Regions from separate parts of the Microbulbifer sp. MLAF003 genome, predicted to be linked through region 2. Evidence: predicted binding sites of a transcription regulator. Region 2 holds the regulator's gene; the other holds the start of a gene.

Region 1 (10,398 bases), 860 kb from region 2:
ATGCGGCCTACGCCGATAACGCCCACGTAGCTGGAATAATCCAGGGCCGAAATCTGCATCTGGAAGGCGCCTTTGGGGTCTACCCTGGGCGGCTCTACCTTGTCCACAATCATCTGGAACAGCGGCGTCATATCGTCGGCCAGGTCGGTATCGTCGAGGCCGGCAATACCGTTGAGGGCGGAGGCGTAGACAACCGGGAAGTCCAGCTGCTCATCGGTGGCGCCAAGGCTGTCGAACAGGTCGAATACCTGGTCCATCACCCAGTCGGGGCGCGCGCCAGGGCGGTCAATTTTGTTGATGACGACAATAGGGTTCAGACCCTGCTCGAACGCTTTCTGGGTTACGAAGCGTGTCTGTGGCATTGGGCCGTCCACTGCATCAACCAGCAGTAGTACCGAGTCCACCATAGAGAGTACACGCTCTACCTCACCACCAAAGTCGGCGTGTCCTGGGGTATCGACGATGTTGATGCGGTAGTCATTCCACCGGATGGCGGTGTTCTTGGCGAGGATAGTAATACCGCGTTCTTTTTCCTGGTCGTTGGAATCCATAACCCGCTCGGCGCCTTCATCGCGACGGTCGAGAGTGCCAGATTGGGACAGCAGCTTGTCCACCAGGGTGGTTTTGCCGTGGTCTACGTGGGCGATAATCGCAATATTGCGCAGATTCTCTATCACTGGGGGCCTCTGGGCGTTAAATCTTGGTAAATCGGGGCGGGGGCCTGCGGGGTTTCTACAGCAGCATTCCGGCCAAAGGCGGCGATTATAGGGGGGCGCATGACAATTGGGAGTGATTTTGAGTAAAAAATCACCGCCCACTGTGGAAGTGTCGGCTTGAGGGGCTAAGAGGGGAGCGCGGATAGCGGGGCTGTCCGCGCTCGGGAATTATTTCTTGATGCTTTCCGGCCTGTGGGGGATCTGTGGGCGCAACACGCCCACGTTGCGGTATCCCTCATCCATCAGGTGGGAGGCGTGCAAGCGGCTCATGACACCACGGGCGCAGTAAAGCAGGTATTCGCGCTCCTGGTCCAGTTGAGCGAAGCCGTTATTCAGACGGTAGAAGGGGATAGTTTGTACTTCACAGCCCTCCAGTTCCAGCGGGTCCATTTCCTCTTCATCCGGGTGGCGAATATCGATTACCACCGCATTACCGGGCTCTTCGCGAATCTCAACTTCAGGTGCCTGTCCGTCTACTTCTTCAATCACTTCATCGATATTTTGAATAGAGCGATTGCTGATAGCACGATCAAGGACGGTAAAATCAAAGCGGTTCTCTTCGGATTCCACTTTCTCGATTTTTGCGCGTGTGGTGGGTTTTACTGAAATCACACCGCAGTATTCGGGCATATTCGCGGCAAATTCCTCTGTGCCGATCTCCCGAGAGGTGCGGATAATGTCGGTTTTATCGGAGGTGATCAGTGGGCGCAGCACCAGGGTATCGGTGACGCTATCGATTACTGCGAGGTTTTTCAGGGTCTGGCTGGATACCTGGGCAATAGCTTCACCAGTCACCACCGCGTCCACCTCCAGTTCCTTGGCGATTACACTGGCAGCGCGCAGCATCATGCGTTTAAGGATTACACCCATATGGGAATCGTCGACGCGTTCGAGGATTTCCGCTACCACCTCGTCGAATGGCACAGTGACAAAGCGCACCCGGTGGGATGCGCCATATTTATTCCACAGGTAATAGGCGACTTCCTTAACGCCCAGCTCGTGCTGGCGTCCGCCGAGGTTGAAGAACAGGAAGTGGGTGCGGATACCACGCTTCATGGTCAGGTAGCTGGCCACGGTGGAATCGAAGCCACCGGATACCAATGAAAGGACTGGGTCCTGGGTTCCCAGGGGGAAGCCGCCGAGACCGGGGTGCTGTTCCTCAATCACATTGAGCTTGTCGTGGCGAATTTCCAATTTCACCGTGATATCGGGGTTCTTCAGCTTCACTCCAGCCGCTTCGGTATTTTTGTTGAGGCCACCGCCCACATACTGCTCAACATCCAGGGACTGGAAATCGTGCTTGCCGGTGCGTTTTACCCGCACACAAAAAGTCTTACCCTTCAGGGCCGGGCCCCATACAGAGAAAGTCTTTTCATACATATCGTGCAGATCGCCCAGTGGAAACTGGCGTACACGGGAGAAGTTAGCGATACCGGGGGTGTGGGAAAGAACTTCCTCAATTCGGTCGCCCAGGTGTGCTACAGCGTCCGGGGCGATCACATCGATCTTTTCCCAGTCCTTGCGCACCTGGATACGGTCGTCCAGCTGACGCAGCAGGCGCTGTAGATTGTCCTTGAGCTGGCGCGACATACGTTTGCGCACAGGGTTGCTCTTAATGGTGATCTCGGGGAAAAACTTGACGACAAAGTGCATGGGAATCCGTCGGGTACCGCATGTTGATAGAAGGTGCGGCATTATAAACTAGCCGGAGGCAACTTGGTTGTGCACCGTTACCGGGCGATACTGGGGTAAAGTTGCGTCATTATGGTGCGCTTTTCTGTGGCCGCTCGGCCACAATGCATTTATCCTGCCCCAGTCGGCCCAAAGCTGTCGACCGCACCGGCGCCAACCGCCGCAGCGATGCAGTTGCCCTAATTTGGCACACTCCTTGCTTTATTTCACGCCAGGTAAAGAGTGAATGCCGGCAGCAAAGGCATAGCGACCAATTACTTTTCAAGACCTGGAGGACAGCAATGTCAGCGAAAACGCTCGGTTTGATTAATGAGAGTGAAGCAAAATGGGTGGACCTGCGCTTCACCGATACCAAGGGTAAAGAGCAACACGTTTCCATCCCTGTATCGGAAATTGACGGAGAGTTCTTCGAAGAAGGCAAGATGTTTGATGGTTCCTCCATCGCCGGCTGGAAGGGCATTAATGAATCCGACATGATCCTGATGCCGGATGACGAGACGGCTTTCCTCGATCCCTTCACCGATGAGAGCACCGTTATTATTCGCTGTAATATCGTAGACCCGGTCACCGGTCAGGGCTACGAGCGCGATCCGCGCTCCATCGCAATGCGCGCCGAGGAATACCTGAAGTCCACCGGTCTGGGTGACACCGCGCTATTTGGCCCAGAGCCCGAGTTCTTCGTATTTGACGATATCACTTGGGGTGCCGAAATGGGCGGCGCCTTTTACAAAATCAATTCCGAAGAAGCGGCTTGGTCCTCCGGTCATAACTTCAGTGAGGGCAATATCGGCCACCGTCCTGGTGTGAAGGGCGGCTATTTCCCCGTTCCTCCGGTTGATTCCCTTCACGATGTGCGTGCCGCAATGTGTTCCGCTATGGAGCAAATGGGGCTACAGGTGGAAGTACATCACCACGAGGTAGGCACTGCCGGTCAGTGTGAGATTGGTGTTGCAGCCAACACTCTGACCAAGAAAGCGGATGAGGTTCAGATTCTTAAGTATGCCGTACATAATGTAGCGCACGCCTACGGCAAGACCGCAACCTTTATGCCCAAGCCTCTTGTTGGCGATAACGGCTCCGGTATGCATGTGCACCAGTCCTTCACCAAGGATGGCGTAAACCAGTTTGCCGGCGATGCTTACGCGGGTCTGTCTGAGGCTGCTCTCTACTACATCGGTGGTATTGTGAAGCACGCGCGCGCCCTGAACGCGATTTGTAACGCGTCAACTAACTCCTATAAGCGTCTGGTACCGGGCTTTGAGGCGCCGGTTATCCTGGCCTACTCTGCGCGCAACCGCTCCGCTTCCATCCGCATTCCTTACGTAACATCGCCTAAAGGCAAGCGTATCGAGACGCGCTTCCCGGATCCGACTGCCAACCCTTACCTGGCGTTTGCTGCCTTGCTGATGGCAGGTCTAGATGGTATCAAGAACAAGATTCATCCCGGAGATGCCGCCGATAAGGATCTGTACGATCTGCCCCCGGAAGAGCTGGCCGAGTACCCCACCGTAGCTGCCAGTTTGGAAGGAGCGTTGGATGCCCTGGATAAGGATCGTGACTTCCTGACCGAGGGTGGTGTTTTCACCAATGATGCAATCGACGCTTACATTGAATTGAAGCGCGAAGAAGTAGAGCGCCTGAACATGACTACTCACCCGGTTGAGTTTGACATGTACTACTCCGTGTAATAGCGAACGGCATCACACTGGTGCCGCCGAGTTGTTCGCGAAAAGCCCGCGCCGTCCTGGTGCGGGCTTTTTTATTGCGGGTAAACTGTCTATTGGGGAGGTTGATTCTACCGACTGCGAATCTGGTACTTTGAGAAGCAGTTGCCCCATTCAATTGAGGCCCCGACTGGGGCAAGAGAAAAGGAGCGTCCGCGTCGCGGTCGATCACGTTATGGGATTTTTGAGATCGTTTCAGGCACTTTTCCTTGTCGCCCCCCTGATGGCTTTTGCCGGTACCGATGGTGGCAGCAGCTCTGGTGCTATCTACAAGACTGTCGGCCCCGACGGGCGCGTGACTTTCAGTGATACTCCACCAGCCAGTGGTGAGGCGCAAAAGGTAGAGCTGGCCCCAATCAATGTCCAGCCTATCACCCTGCCTCGCCCTCTGCCTTCACGCAAGCTATCCCCTAAAGATGATGTAGAGGATGACGGCAGCAAAGAGAGCTACGCAGGGCCGATGTCAATCCAGATTGTGAGCCCCCTGGATGGCGCAACTATCCCCCCGGGACAGCGTTTTATTCCGCTACAAGTGGATGTGCAACCGTCATATCCAAAGGGTGCCAGCTTTTATGCGGTGGTGGATGGTCAACCCTGGCGCGGCAATTCAACCGGCTCCAGCTTGGATATCTCAGCGCTGGAGCGCGGTAGTCACAGTGTGCAGGCGGTACTTATCGATGCCAGTGGGCGCATTCTGGCTCAATCAAAAGTCATTACTGTTTATGTGCAGCGCCCCAGCGTTGCCCAATTGGATAGCTCTATCCTTCGGGCACCTCAGTCAACCAAAGTGTCACTTGGGCCCAGTTTGGCCCAGTCTCAGCCCTGATTGGTTTGTATTACCGCTATCGTCAAGGGCGTTAGCGGGTCTCCGCTAACAATTCACAGCCCGCCTTTCCCTCCCCAGGCTGATTAAATTTTGACCTTCGCACCATTGTGGTGCATTCTCCTGGCTGAGCTGTGCAGCTCCAATGCTCTTGGGGGTGATTAGGCAAATCCTATCGATTGCGCACTGTAAATGCCCATCAGAAGCAACCAATGTGGGCCTGAATAGCCCTGTGCGCCATTTTGGTTTGCTTTTTGCACTGGCTAGATACAAGGGCTTATCGCGCCGGGTGCTAACCCTACCCCGGCCGCCGCAGAGAACCGGAAACCACTGAATGCTCAATGATCGCCAGCTGCGCCAGCTGTTAGACAGTCTCACTTCAGCCGTTATGGTGCTGGATGACACGTTATCACTCTGTTACTTGAACAATGCGGCCGAGGATTTGCTGGCGGCATCCAGTGCAAGGGTCAGCGGATTGCCGTTGGAAGAGGTCGTGCGAGAATCTGCAGCTGCGCAAAAAGCCATGCGTGATGCGCTGGTCAGTTGTGAAAAATATACGGTGCGCCGCGCTCGTTGGCGTCTGCACAACCTGGATACGCGCACTGTGGATTACTCGGTGAGTCCTGTGCCAGAGCTAGGTGTTTTACTGCTTGAGGTGCAACCTATGGACCGCCTGCTGCGCATTGCACGTGAAGATGCATTGCTCAGTACCCAGGAAACTGCGCGTAACCTGGTGCGGGGCATGGCACATGAAGTGAAGAACCCCCTCGGCGGTATCCGCGGTGCGGCACAACTGCTTCAGAGAGAGTTACCAGATGCCTCTCTGGAAGAGTACACACAGATCATCATTGAGGAGGTGGACCGCCTGCGCAATTTGGTGGACCGCTTGTTGGGACCGCGTCAGCCGGTGAAACTGGCGGAGACCAATGTCCATGAAATCCTGGAGCGAGTGGCACAGCTTCTAGAGGTGGAATGTGATGGTGAACTGAGTATCCGCAGGGATTACGACCCCTCTATCCCGGATGTACCAGCGGATCGCGAACAGTTGATCCAGGCACTGCTGAACATCGCCCGCAATGCGATGCAATCGATAAATGAGAGTATCGGTCTCGCCAGTGGGGAGATGGTATTGCGCACACGGGTCCAGCGCCAATTCACAATTGGTCGTCGCAATTGTCCACTGGTATGCCGTATCGAAATTGAAGATAACGGTCCCGGTATTCCCGAGGAGATCCGTGAGCGGATCTTCTTCCCGATGATATCAGGGCGCGCGGAGGGCTCCGGTTTAGGGCTATCCATATCACAGAACATTATCAGTCAGCATCGCGGCCTAATTAAGTGTGACAGCCGTCCCGGTCGCACGGTATTCCAGATCTATTTGCCGTTGACTATCGAATTAGCCAATACAGGAACCTAGAGAATGAGTAATCGCGTTTGGATAATTGACGACGACAGATCTATCCGCTGGGTGCTGGAGCGGGCGCTTTCTCGGGAGGGGATAGAAACCCAATGCTACGAGAGTGGCGATCGTGCCCTGGATGATTTTTACAGCGATTCACCGGACGTGGTGATTAGCGATATTCGTATGCCGGGCTCCGATGGATTCAAGTTGCTTCAGCGCTTCCAGGCGGAACGTCCAAACATGCCGATAATTATTATGACTGCTCACTCGGATCTGGATAGTGCTGTCGCCGCCTATCAGGGCGGTGCCTTTGAATATCTGCCTAAGCCTTTTGATATTGATGAGGCTGTAGCGGTTACACGCCGTGCCCTGGTGCACGCCAGTGAGCAGGCGCAGGAAGAGCGCATTGAACAGGATAATGGCACCGAGAATAAAGAAATCATTGGTGAAGCGCCGGCGATGCAGGAAGTTTTCCGTGCGATCGGCAGGCTCTCTCACTCAAATATCACTGTATTAATCAATGGTGAGTCTGGCACTGGTAAGGAACTGGTGGCTCAGGCGTTGCACAATCACAGTCCACGAAGGGAAAAACCCTTTATCGCCCTGAATATGGCCGCGATTCCGAAAGACTTGATGGAGTCTGAATTGTTTGGGCATGAGAAAGGCGCTTTTACCGGGGCCAGCTCCCAGCGTGCCGGGCGTTTTGAGCAGGCCAATGGCGGTACCCTTTTCCTGGATGAAATTGGTGATATGCCGGCAGAAACCCAGACGCGGCTTCTGCGAGTATTGGCGGATGGGGAGTTTTATCGGGTTGGCGGACACACTCCGGTAAAAGTGGATGTGCGCATTATTGCCGCCACCCATCAAAACCTTGAGGAGCTGGTACTGCAGCATAAATTCCGCGAAGACCTATTTCATCGCTTGAATGTAATTCGCATTCATATTCCAAGGTTGGCCGATCGCCGTGAAGATATCCCAAGGCTGGTGCGTCACTTCTTCAATGCTGCCGCAAAAGACCTCGGGGTGGAACCAAAAATCCTGACTAAGGAAACAGAGGGTTACCTGTCAGGTTTGGATTGGCCTGGAAATGTACGGCAGCTCGAAAATACTTGTCGCTGGATTACCGTTATGGCCTCTGGCCGTGAAGTACATATCGAAGACTTGCCCCAGGAACTGCACCAACAAGGGCAGGAGAGCGAAACCCCACTGGACTGGCAAAAAGCCCTACGTATTTGGGCTGATCAAGCCCTGTCATCCGGGCGGCGCGAAATACTCAGTGAGGCAGTTCCCGCATTTGAGCGTGCCCTGATCGAGATTGCTTTAAAGCATACGGCCGGGCGCAAGCGTGATGCCGCAGATTTACTTGGTTGGGGACGAAATACCCTGACAAGAAAATTAAAAGAGCTGGAGATTAGCGGCAATTAAGAACTATTTTTGTGCCTCCGGCTATTTCTGACAAAGATGAAATAAGAATTTTCATGTTAATACTCAATGAATGATAAAGGCAAAACCTCCTTTGGCTTTTACACTTGCATTTATTAATGCAGTTCAAATATGAATGTAGTGGCTGGAGATGGAGTTCTATGAACGCTGAAGAGCTTAGAGTTGTTGATAATGTGCCGTTTCTTTTTTGGGTAAAAGATCAAGATGAAAAATATATTTGGGGTAATCGCAAAATTTGCGAGTTGGCCGGTGAGGATGTAGTGGGAAAAACCGACGCTCAACTAACTTGGGCGGAAAATGCTCAAGCTCTGCGAGAGGCGGATAAGCGCGTCTTTGCTTCCGGTGAGCCGGATTATTTGCTAGAGCACGTAATTAAATCCAGTCGAGGTGAGGCTACGTTAAGTGTTTGCAAGTGGCTTGGGGAGTTTGAGGGAGAGAAGTGCTGCTTTGGCATTTCTTTCGTAATAGAATGATGTCATAAATAAAGTTGATTCGGATAAATCTGGCCCTGAGTGCTTCGGGCCAGATTTATTAATATTTTTAGGGCTCACTCTTTTCTATGCCTAGTTTGGCCAGGTTTCTGGCAATATCCTCTGCACTGGTGGCAGGGTTAACGTCTTTATCAATTTTCAGGACTTTCCCATCCTTACCGATATAGACAGTAATACGCCGGGCAATATTGATCATTGGAACTAGCACGCCGTAAGCCTTGGCGACTTCACCTGAAGGATCGCTCAGGAGAGGGAAGTCGGCTTCATTGTGCTTAGCGAAGCGTGTATTTTCATCAATATCATCGGTGCTTGCCATAAAGTAGGCAGCATTGAACTTGCGAATCTTGTGTCCATTTTTTGCCAGTGATTTGCACTCTATCGTGCAGCCCTTGGTAAAGGCACGTGGATACCAGGCGATTACTACTGCATTTCTATTTTTGTGTTCAGCGAGTCTGTGTGTATTGCCGTCTGATCCTTGAAGAGAGAAGTCCGGTGCTCTGTCACCAACCTCAAGGGCCATCAATGGCAGGCTGATCAGCGTAGTTAAAACCAGGGTAATCCAGTATTTCATAGTATGTTCGCTCTCGGATATGTTGCGCCTATGCTACCGCTGCCATATGGTACAAACTAGTAGGTTCATTATAAATACGCCACTTCTTTAGCCCTGCAGAGAGCCTGGAAAAACTGGCCAGTGATACCCCGCTGGGCCAGACTTTCCTCAGTCTGTGGGGACTCTTATGCACTCGGGTAATATTTTCTATTTGCTGCCATTGCCCCTGATATATCTGATTACAGTGGCACTGGTTCTCTGCGCTTTGGCGTTAGGGGTATTCTGGGGGCATAGGCGCCAGAGAAGAGAGAGTGTTGCTGGTGAGTCGTCGATTGGCAGTGCTGTTGCGGCAACGCTTGGTTTGGTGGCATTTGTTTTAGCGTTTACCTTCAATATGACCGCGGACCGCTTTAATGAGCGCAAGGCTCTGTTGTTGCAAGAGGTTAATACTATCCTGGCGGCCTACCTGAATGCGGACTTTCTTGAGAAAACGAAACGTGAGCGCGCCCGTGGATTGCTTGCGGAATATGTGGATCTGCGTGATTTTGATCCCTCTACACCGGTAAGCTCTGCTGATATCAAACGCAGTGAGGAAATTCAGCGGCAGCTGTGGCAACTGGTACAGAGCCATATTGCCCAGGCTTACAATGCGGATTACCTGCGCCAATTTTCCGATCCGGTAAACACCCTGATGGACTTGCATCGCGCAAGGGTGGTGGTGGGCCTGCAGTATCGTATTCCCGCCCCCCTGTGGCTGGCGCTGTACTTTATGACAATACTGGCCATGCTGGCGATTGGTTACCAGCTGGGGATCAGCCGCGGTGGTTCGGTGCAGGTTGTACTGGCACTGGCTCTCACTTTTGCCACGGTGATTTTGCTGATCGCCGATTTAGACAGGGCCAACCAGGGAGTGTTACTGGTTGACCAGGCGCCGATGAGTGATCTCAACCAGCGCCTGAAAGCGCTACGTCAAAGGGAGTCTCAGGCTCCCACAGAGCGTTAAAGAGTCCAGGTGAGTTTTACTCGCTATCAGGTCTGGGTGGCATCAGCATATCTTCCGGGTGCACAAACTCCCGCATAAAAATTTCCCAAAAGGCGATGAACAGCGCGGCGAGTAGCGGGCCTATGGCAAAGCCGCTGACACCAAACATAAACAGGCCGCCCACAGTGGAAAACAGCACCAGATAGTCTGGCAGCTTGGTATCCCGCCCAACTAAAATCGGGCGCAGTATATTGTCTACCAGGCTGATCACAGTAAATCCGTAGGCGAGCAATATAGTGGCTTTAATGGGTTCCCCTACCCCGTATAGGTAAATGGATGCGGGGAACCAGATCAATGCTGCACCTACTGCTGGTAGCAGTGATAACAGTGTCATCAGGACCCCCCACAAAAGCGGTGCAGGTAGGTCTAGGACCCAGAAAATAATACCGCCCAGGGTGCCTTGGGTAATGGCGACCACCAGGTTGCCCTTGATGGTTGCACGGGTGACCTCGGCAAACTTGGCCAGAAGCAGGTGCTCGCGCTCATCGCCGAGGGGAAGCGCGTGTATTATCAGG
Region 2 (10,398 bases):
GCCGTCGGGTAGAAATTGCCCGCGCCCTAGCAACAAACCCCAGCTTCGTACTGCTGGACGAACCTTTCGCTGGGGTGGACCCTATTTCCGTCAATGACATCAAGGAGATAATCCGCCATTTGCGAGATCGTGGAATCGGCGTCTTAATTACCGATCACAACGTGCGAGAGACGCTGGATATCTGCGAGACTGCCTATATCGTTAGTGAGGGTCATATTATTGCAGCGGGCACTCCAGATGAGGTGCTGGCCAACCAGCAGGTACGCGAAGTCTATTTGGGACATGAATTTACCATTTAGAGACAGATCGCTACATTTGTCACCAGACATCTTGAATATTGACAAAATTAATCGCCGAAAGAGCTACTTAACAATAAGGCAGCCAATCTAACCGGCATGCTTATTGCTTGTAATACTTTTTAGGCCGGGGTAGTCTGCGCCATCTGAGGTTATTTATACCTCCATGTGATCTCAGCCTGCAGCACCCCAATATGAAGCAGTCTCTTCAACTAAAGCTCGGTACCCAGCTGACCATGACACCTCAGTTGCAACAGGCAATACGCCTATTGCAGCTTTCGACTTTGGACTTACAACAGGAAGTCCAAGCCGCCTTGGATAGCAACCCGATGCTGGAGGCTGAAACTGACGAAATAGCTTCCAGCGCAGATATCTCAGAGCTACAAGCGGAGCCTATTAACGAACAGGCCACCTCCCCTACTGAGCATACCGTAGAGGAGCGGGATCTCATCGAGAGTGACTGGAGTCAAAGCATTCCTGAAGAGCTTCCCGTAGATTCACGTTGGGATGACGTCTACACCAGCCACAGCGGTAGCACCGAGAACGAAGACCCCAGTTTTGAGCGCAATACCTCTACGGACGGCCTGCAGGATCACCTGCGATGGCAGCTCAACCTGACCACCCTCTCCGAGCTGGACAAATCAATCGGAGAAAATCTGATAGACGGCATAGAACCTAATGGTTTGCTATGCACACCTCTTGATGAAATTGCAAACTCCCTTTCTGTTGGGGAGGATGAGGTGCTTGCTGTGCTCAGGGCTATCCAGCAATTTGAGCCTGCTGGGTGCGGAGCGCGTAATTTACAAGAGTGCCTATTACTGCAGTTACAGCAGCTCCCTGGTGAGACTCCATGGTTAAAACAGGCCCAGTGTATTATCCAGCGCCACCTTGACCTTCTCGGCAAGCGGGATTTCCGTCAGTTAAGTCGGCGCACACGTCTAAATGAAGCCCAACTGGGCGAGGTCATCCGGCTGATCCAAACCCTGAATCCTAATCCAGGTGAGAGATTCGCTGAGCAGGAAGCCACCTATGTGACCCCGGATATTATTGTTTCACGTAGGGAGCTAGGCTGGCAGGCAAACTTAAATCCGGAGATCACCCCCAGAATTCGCGTTAACAGTCACTATGCCTCCATGGTTAAGCGGGCAGACAACTCCAGAGATAACAACTTCCTGCGCGACCACTTACAGGAGGCACGTTGGTTTTTAAAAAGCCTACAGAGCCGCCACGAGACTCTGCTGAAGGTCGCCAATTGCATCGTGGAAAAACAGCAGGGATTCTTTGAAGAGGGACCTGAGGCCATGCGCCCTATGGTACTGGCGGATGTAGCTGAAGCCATTGGCATGCACGAATCTACTATTTCCAGGGTAACCACTCAAAAGTACATGCTCACTCCTCGCGGAACTTTTGAGTTGAAATACTTTTTCTCCAGTCATGTAAGTACTGATTCTGGCGAAGACGCCTCTTCCACTGCTATTCGTGCATTAATTCGCAAACTTATAAATGCGGAAACGCCTCGCAAGCCCCTTTCAGATAACAAAATCACCCAGGAACTGGATCAGCAAGGCATTAAGGTAGCGCGACGCACTGTAGCAAAATACCGGGAATCCATGGGAATTCCCTCTTCCAGTGAGCGAAAACGCCTGGTCTGATCCACAAATATGATTTTTAGACCAACCTAAGAACCTGGGTCACAAACTCGTTGGCACCACACTTCACCCCTCTGCAACCAAACTCCAAACTTTGAGTGTATCCTTCCATTCTGGGCCACTTCCTAGTAGGGTTGCGACCCGAAAGGGAGACGTGCCGGTATGTGATGCACCCGATTAGGAGAAATCCATGCAGATCAACATTAGTGGTCACCACGTCGATGTTACCTCACCAATGCGCAGCTACTGCGAAAGCAAGCTGGAGAAGCTCTCTCGGCATTACGACAATATTACTAACGCTCAGGTTATCCTATCCGTCGAAAAATTGATCCAAAAAGCAGAGGCCAGAGTACATATAAATGGTCACGACCTCTGTGCCGGCTCGGAAGACAAGGATATGTACGCGGCCATTGACGCTCTGACTGATAAGCTGGACCGCCAACTGAAGAAGCACAAAGAGAAGTTGCAGAACCACCGCTGAACTATGACACTGGAAGCTTTACTCTCTCCCCGCCTGAGCCTTTGCCATCTGGCGGGGAGTAGCAAAAAATTATTGCTCAATATTGCCCAGGCTATTGCCGAACAATACCCGCAACATGACTCCGATACCATCTTCAACCAATTGATTGCCCGAGAACGCTTGGGATCAACTGGAATTGGGGAGGGGGTTGCGATCCCCCACTGCCGTCTGCCTGGTTGTGAAGAACCAATTGGCGTTCTCTGTACCATTGAGCCTGCAATTGATTTTGACGCCATCGATCGCCAGCCTGTTGATTTGTTATTTGTTCTACTAGTCCCCGAGGATGCGGAACAGCAGCATTTAGAAACTCTGGCCGAGATAGCAGCGCTATTTTCCAATAGCGTAGTAAGAGATAAGTTACGCCAGGCCAAGACCAGCGACGAACTCTACGCACTTGCCATAGATAGCGCTGCAGCCGCGTGATCCAGGTAGTGAACCAGCCCATGGGTAAACTGAAGTTAAATGCTAATGTTGATGACAACCACTCTGTCACTATCAATCACAATGCAGTTATTTTAAAAATCAGTGATACACAGACCTTAGAAAGGGGACACCCATGCGCTTGGTTATTATCAGCGGCCGTTCTGGTTCCGGAAAAAGCTCTGCCCTTCAGTTATTAGAGGACGAAGGGTTTAACTGTATTGACAACCTACCAACCAGCCTGCTACCAGAACTGGTCAAAAGGGTTCACGAGCAACCGGCAGAAGGGGATACTCAGCTGGCTCTTGGCGTCGACGCCCGAAATCTTTGGCAGGATATCAAACAGGCCCCACGGGTAATTGAATCCCTGCGTGCAAACGGCGTAAAGTGCGATGTTATTTTCCTCGACGCCCGTGAACCAGTGTTAGTTCAGCGCTTCAGTGAAACCCGGCGGAAACACCCTCTCAGCAATGATTGCACCCACCTACTAGAAGCACTCAACCAGGAAAAGGAACTACTCACACCGATCTCTGCGATGGCGGACATGGTGATAGACACCAGCAATCTCAGTTTGCACGAGCTACGTGGACTCGTGAAAAACCGGGTAGTAGGTGAAAAGTCAGAGAGCATGGCAATCCTTTTCCAATCCTTTGGCTTTAAATACGGGGTTCCCGTAGATGCGGATCTGATATTTGACTTACGCTGCCTGCCAAACCCTTACTGGGAGACAAGCCTGAGACAGAAAACCGGCCTGGACCCCGAGGTTGCCGAATACCTACAAGGCCACCCTGAAACCGGTAAAATGCAGGCGGATATCACCAGCTTCCTGAATAACTGGTTGCCCTCCTACCAAAAAAGCAATCGCAGTTATACCTGCATCTCCATTGGATGCACTGGCGGTCGCCACCGCTCTGTATATATGGTGGAGCAGTTGGCCAAGATTTTTTCAAAACAGTTTAATAACGTTCAGATCCGGCATCGTGAGCAGAAGTAACATCCAATTAACTTAGACGCACTTATGCAAAAACAGCGCCTCACCATTATCAACAAGCTCGGTCTACACGCCCGCGCAGCCAGTAAGTTCGCCCAGACCTCTGCGCGATTCTCTGCAGATGTCAAAGTACACTGCCAGGGCAAATCAGTCGACGGAAAGAGTGTAATGGCGCTTATGCTGCTAGCCGCTGGTAAGGGAACGGAACTTGAATTGGAGATTGAAGGCCGTGACGAAGACGATGCAGTGAGCGCTATTAGTGATTTGGTATCAGAACGCTTTGGCGAAGCCGAGTAGTTTGCAAAAATAGCCCCCTCTAGATAGAGTCCCGCCATGGGCATAAAATCGCCACTTATCCCAAGCGACCTCAGCCCGCAATCACCGCTAAGTAGTAAGGATTAGTCGTGTCCAGCCCACCTCAAGCCGAAATTAAATTCCGCGCCCAAAATCAGCTCAGCGAGCTATTTGCCGCGCTCGATAGCGGCACTGGGCAGGAAGTCCGGCGCATGCTCAAAACCCTGACCCCCCAGAGCATTGCCCAGTTACTAGAAAGCTCCCCTCCCCGCATTCGCCAGGTACTTTGGAATTTAATTGAGCGAGATGTAGAAGGTGAGGTACTCCAAGAGCTGACAGATGAGGTGCGCAGCCAGATCCTCGACACCATGGATACCGAGGAGATGGTGGAGATTATGGAGGGGCTGGATGCGGATGATATCGCTGATATCCTCCAGCAACTTCCCGAGCGTGTTGTCTCGGAAGTTCTCTCCTCTATGAGCGAGACCGACCGACTGCGAGTGGAAAGTGTTCTTGCCTACGATGAGAACACCGCCGGCGGCCTGATGGATACCAATACCATCTCTGTGCGCCCTAACCTTAGCCTAGATGTGGTTCTTCGTTACCTGCGTCGCCACGAGCAACTGCCAGAATCCACAGACAGCTTATTCGTAGTAAATCGTAAGGGACAGTACATAGGGTTACTGCCACTATCAAAGCTACTGACTACAGATCCATCAGTAACAGTTCGCGAGGTTGTAAATACCGACGTAGAACCTATCCCTGCAGATATGCGCGACACCGAAGTTGCCCGACTATTTGAGAAGTACGACTGGATCACCGCGCCAGTGGTCGATGAGGATAACCGCCTGTTGGGCCGCATCACAATTGACGATATTGTGGATGTAATTCGCGAAGATGCCGATCACTCACTGATGAGTCTGGCCGGCCTTGATGAAGAAGAGGACACCTTTGCCCCGGTAAGGCGTACGGCTCGAAGGAGAGCTTTGTGGCTGGGCATAAACCTCCTAACTGCCCTGCTCGCATCCTGGGTTATCAGCTTATTCCAAAATACCTTGGAAAAAGTGGTGGCACTTGCAGTGTTAATGCCGATCGTTGCCAGTATGGGGGGCGTTGCTGGCAGCCAAACTCTCACAGTAGTCATCCGGGGCATGGCACTCGGACAGATTGGTAAAAGTAACCTGAACTGGCTACTCTCCCGCGAGCTGGGCTCAGCTGCCCTGAATGCCTTACTCTGGTCACTGGTTATGGGGGTTATTGCCGCACTCTGGTTTAGCGATATCACTATCGCCATTATCATTGTCGCAGCTATGGTAATTAACCTACTTACCGCCGCATCGGCGGGCGCAATATTACCTGTAGCCTTGCGAGCTATGCGTATTGACCCAGCGCTGGCAGGTGGCGTAGCCCTGACTACCATCACCGATGTTGTAGGGTTTATGTCTTTCCTCGGCCTTGCCACCTGGTATTTTGGCTGAGACGTGAAATATCCCAGTGGCACAATGCCTCTGGTTAGAGCAAAATCGGGAAAGCCCCGGTTAACGTGCGGAATTTGAGATGTACGAAAACGATGATTATGAGGATGACCTGCCAAAGAGTAAAACTCAGGTCAAACAGGAAATGCACCAATTACAGGAGTTGGGCAAACAACTGACTGAGCTATCTAAGGCCCAACTTGCTGAAGTACCACTGGATGAAGATCTGCGCGATGCCATAGATACCATGGCACGAATCAAATCTAACGAGGCCCGCCGCCGCCAGATGCAATTTATCGGCAAACTTATGCGCAGTAGCGATCATGAAGCTATTGAGGCAGTTTTGCTGAAATTCAAAGAGCGGGACCAACGTCACCTGCACTTCGATAAAATGGCAGAGGATTGGCGCAAGCGCCTGCTTGAAGGTGGGAACAGTGCCCAAGGTTCTTTTTTTGATCAGTATCCGCAAGTGGATCACCAACAGTTGCGTCAGTTGGTAAGGGACTCCCAAAGAGAGGTTAAAAACAATAAGCCCCCCACAAATCAGCGTAAATTGTTCCGCTACTTACGCGACTTTTTTATGCGGGATACCTGATACCCCAGAGTAGCTGCCCGGGGTGGTATTTCTCCCGCCCCGAGTCCCTCCCAGCTTACCAAGCCACCATCCAAGAAAGACCTTTAGCAACAATCGCTAATTATTGCTTGTTTACAGTCGCTGGCTCAAAATCTAAGGCAAGGGAGTTCAGGCAATAACGCAGTTGTGTCGGTGCCGGACCATCCTTAAATACATGCCCCAAGTGCTCCCCACATTTTGACAGCACTTCTGTACGGCGCAGGCCCCAACTAAAATCGTCTTTTAAGACTATATTTTGCGGATATGCCACATCCCAGAAACTGGGCCAGCCGGTACCTGACTTATATTTGTGCTTTGAGCTGAACACCGGCAGGCGGCAACCAGCTGTTACATAAGTCCCCTCTTCCTCGTTGTAGAGTAACTTACCAGTAAAGGCTCGCTCAGTATCCTTTTCCCACAGGACCTTGTAACGATCCTCAGGCAGAATCTGTTTCCACACCGATTTGGGAATCTGTTCCAGCCCCTTACCTTCGGAGATCCTCTCCTTGGCCTCTCCTACGGTCATCGTCTGGATACGCTGGTCATCGGCCTCGGAGCATGCCGATAATGCCACGGCTACCACCAACAGGGGGCCGAGTATTTGAGATTTCGTCATTTGCAAAACTCCATTCTCTAGCGCGTTGCCGTTATCCTAAGATTAGAGCGCCTTGAAGTGGATGCAGTTCAGAAAAATCGTAACAGCTAGCTTCCTGCACCAGTACTTATTGGCGGCGTAGATGCCCCCCTGAGCCCACCTCCTCCACAGCCTCAGCTTTATCTTTTAATGAGGCAGCCCCCTGGCGCTCGGCACCACCGCCATCAAACAGCCTTTCAAAACGCATTTGTGGATCTGCCCAGTCGCCACTGATACGATAGCTAACACTGGCCACTTTTTTCACCTGCTTTTTGAAAGCCTTACTAATTAGATATACCCCTGCAGCAGCCGGAAGTCCTCCTGCCAGTGCAGCGACCAGAGCAAGGTTATTACTTACCGGTAAAGTTGCCACTAGGGTAAGATCTAGGTCCTCGCGCAACAGATTCACCCTGCCAGCCATCTGCAGCTCACTGGTTGGCCCTTCCACTTGAATAGGCACCGCAATCAACAGTTGTCCATCCCCTTCAAAAACCACTTCCCCGCGAACCCGATCAAAGGCCATACCGCTCTTGTAAAGATCAGAGAAATCCAAGCGCAAACGACGCGCCCAGGTATCGAAATTAAAAAGAGATAACAGGCGCAACACCGTAGAGCCAGCCGTACCTGTAGAGCGAAGGAAACGCCCATCCCGGATATCAATCTTAAGCTCCCCAGAGAGCAAACTGCCTTTGACCAGGGCTGGAGATCCGTCCCAGCGCAAGGCGGTATCAAAGCTGGCGGACTTGCTCTCAATAAGAGGCTCATGTCCCATTGTACGCTGGATATCAGCGAGATCATCGGCCGCCAGGCGACCAATAAACTGGGAAGAACTCTTCCCCTCGGCATCGCGCATCCACATCAACTGCGCACCAAGAGTTTCCCCACCTTTGCCGCGCCCTTCAATACGGAAACCACGCACACTACCGCGAATATCACTGACAACCAAACGCTCTTTGGAGGGGCGTACATTAAAGGACCAGCGCCCCAGCTCCTCATCACCAAGCTGCAAGCTCTCAGTGCTAAAATCAATAGCCGGCAAGACCTGGAAATCGAAATCTGCCCATGGATCAGGGGCCTCCTCAGCAAAGGGTTCCAGAGAGAAGGGGTCCTGCTGAAGCTCACTCTTTTTCTCAAGGGCAGGCAAGCGTAAATGGGCCAATTGCAACTTCAGAGGTGTCTCTCCACCCAAAGTGCCTTTCAATTCGCCTGCAGCCATCTCACTATCGAAATCCAGCTTCCAATCAGCCCCCACACCATTGCCAGTAACATGAATATGCTCAATATCAACAGCCCCCAACTGCAAGCGGTCGGTACTGAGATCCAGACTCACTGGTAAAACTTCGGCGGAAGCTGCTATTTGATCATCGAGATTTATGGTGGTAACCGGTTTGCCAGAGTCGAATACACTCGCCGCCTGCTCCTCCAGAACCTCAACTCCAGGTTTTAGAACACCATCTCCGGCAGAGGGGGGCTTCACGATATACACCCAGTAACTTCTCCCAGCGGGGTAGGTCGATATTGGAAATATCACCGGTGATGGACAACCCACGCTCGGCGGGGAGCTTAGCTTCGGCATTCAGGGCGATAGAGGCACGATCAAGTTCCCCTTGTACCAGCCAGAACTGCCCCTGGAGATGTTCACCGTAGTTCAGGTGGAATAAACTGCCCTGGTCACCAATCGGCGCCCGCAGAACAAAATTGGTCTTTACTTCAGCGGGTTTACCTAAAGGTTCAGGTAAGTTGACATTGATACCCGCCAGGTTGGAGGTAAGCTCAAAAACTGCTGCATAGGGGGCTTCCTTTGCTTTGGCAGGTATAGTGATCAGGGCTTGGTAGTCCATATCGCCATCCAGCCATTTCAGCTCGGGTCGCTGGCTCCAGGTAAAAATTGACTCAATGTCGGCATTACCATCCACTACAACCTGTGTGTCCCTGGAAGCTCCCTTACCAAAGTGACGGATATGTGCGCTGACAGGTCTGCCCCAAAGTGTGCCGCTGACCCGTGTACCTGCAAGCCCTCTCTCGCTATCATAAATCACATCCCCAGACAGCTCCTGTGTCTGCAGACGAAGGTTCTTAAGCTCAAGCTCTCCATCACTTAACTGCAAATCTACATGCTGGCTGCTATTCAGGTCAGCTCCCCCAAGGCTTGAGTCAAATTGAGCTGGCCGGCAATATTTCCCGCCAAATGCCAATCATCAAACCCACTACCCAACTGCTGACGCAGAGGGGACTCCCTGAGAAGCCGGAGGCCATCAGCTGCAGGACCGGAAAGCTGGGCCTGCACATCCAAGCGCGATCCCTTCCCGGCAAGGGGGGCAACTGCAACGAAAATATCGCTGGCATCAATGTTCCAAAGTTTGGCCTTTACCGCACCAACAGAAACAGCTCCATCATTCAGTAACAAGCGCCCATCGACATTTTTAGCTGAAGGCCATTCCTCAGCATACTTCAAGCTAGCCTCGGTAAAATCTGCTGCTAACTGTATAGTTTGGCGATTGCGATGAGCCCCAAGAGCCTGCAGTGACTCCTCTTTTCCATCTGCTCGATAACTACTGCCTCGATAGATAAATGCAGCACTCTCCACTCGCCCGGAATTTTTTGCACCCAGTCCTTTATTGAGCCAGCCGCGTAGATCCTTACTAACAGTCGTTGGTACCAACTGTTCCTGGGTAGTAACGGCAGCATCATGTAAAGATAGAGCCAACACTAGATCTGTCGGTCGGCTCTGAGCTTTGACAGGCAGGGATAACATAAACTGGCCATTAACTTCCCCTAAAGCACCATCAAGCCGTAGAGGGCCAGACAATATGCTGATCTCGTTTGCATCCCTGTCCAGGTTCCAAGCCACAGTGCCACTGGCCTGGTCAAATGAAAAAGTATTTCGATATAAATTTGGGAAGTGTGCGGTAAAAGCTGAGCCATCTAGCTCTACCCTGCCATTTGCACCCTCAAGCTCAAGGTAACCAGTCAAATTGGTAATCGCAGGAGCCCCCGGAATGCCTTGGCTTGTACACCCTTCAGGTTGGCCTGCAAACTGACCGCCCCCTCCGGGCTGCGCAACAGCTGGACCCGGCGCAACTCACCTCCAGGCTCCAAGGCTCGCAACCAATCATCAGCAGCCCCTTCGAGCACATCCAGGTTTTTGAGAATATCGCTCCAGCCCGCCAGGTCGACAACATCAGCACTCAGAGATAGTCCCTGCTGATCACTACTGACCTGCAAATTGAGTGGCGGCATCTGCAGATCCTGCCAATCGATCTGGATGTCCTGTAAAGCCAGGCGCCAACGCTCACCGGGCAGCCAATGTCCAGATAGATCGCCGGAGAAAGCCCGCAGCGGCTTCATAACATGGTCATTTGCGATAGTGGCTTCTGCACTGTCATCTAGTACGCTGTCCAGCTTCTCGACTTGGGCGAGGTCTAATTGCCCCACCAGGCGATAGCCATTTTTGGCATCGCTGTGAAGCCACAAGCGACCATCTGCCCATTTGCGCCCATGCCAGT

What was found. The regulator sigma-54, encoded in region 2, starts transcription at its own class of promoters, with help from an activator protein. The targets are predictions, from matches to a motif close to TGGCACANNNNTTGCNNT.
Region 1: glnA (glutamate--ammonia ligase) is a predicted target of sigma-54. The motif match lies at 2,594-2,611, and genes of this name have one in related genera.

Annotation. Positions count from the first base shown of each region.
Region 1 covers NZ_CP120232.1:227,872-238,269, forward strand. Annotated here, with positions in the region: gene typA (translational GTPase TypA) at 1-677, opposite strand, end outside; gene thiI (tRNA uracil 4-sulfurtransferase ThiI) at 885-2,369, opposite strand; gene glnA (glutamate--ammonia ligase) at 2,690-4,096, shown strand; gene P3339_RS01125 (DUF4124 domain-containing protein) at 4,308-4,958, shown strand; gene glnL (nitrogen regulation protein NR(II)) at 5,290-6,372, shown strand; gene ntrC (nitrogen regulation protein NR(I)) at 6,376-7,782, shown strand; gene P3339_RS01140 (PAS domain-containing protein) at 7,941-8,273, shown strand; gene P3339_RS01145 (peroxiredoxin) at 8,341-8,862, opposite strand; gene P3339_RS01150 (bestrophin-like domain) at 9,029-9,844, shown strand; gene P3339_RS01155 (AI-2E family transporter) at 9,861-10,398, opposite strand, start outside.
Region 2 covers NZ_CP120232.1:1,091,544-1,101,941, reverse strand. Annotated here, with positions in the region: gene lptB (LPS export ABC transporter ATP-binding protein) at 1-299, shown strand, start outside; gene P3339_RS05305 (RNA polymerase factor sigma-54) at 491-1,948, shown strand; gene hpf (ribosome hibernation-promoting factor, HPF/YfiA family) at 2,136-2,426, shown strand; gene ptsN (PTS IIA-like nitrogen regulatory protein PtsN) at 2,430-2,888, shown strand; gene rapZ (RNase adapter RapZ) at 3,022-3,879, shown strand; gene P3339_RS05285 (HPr family phosphocarrier protein) at 3,904-4,173, shown strand; gene mgtE (magnesium transporter) at 4,281-5,648, shown strand; gene yjgA (ribosome biogenesis factor YjgA) at 5,728-6,240, shown strand; gene msrB (peptide-methionine (R)-S-oxide reductase MsrB) at 6,341-6,874, opposite strand; gene P3339_RS05265 (YhdP family protein) at 6,981-8,369, opposite strand; gene P3339_RS05260 (YhdP family protein) at 8,323-9,000, opposite strand; partial or broken gene P3339_RS23760 (YhdP family phospholipid transporter) at 9,021-10,398, opposite strand, start outside.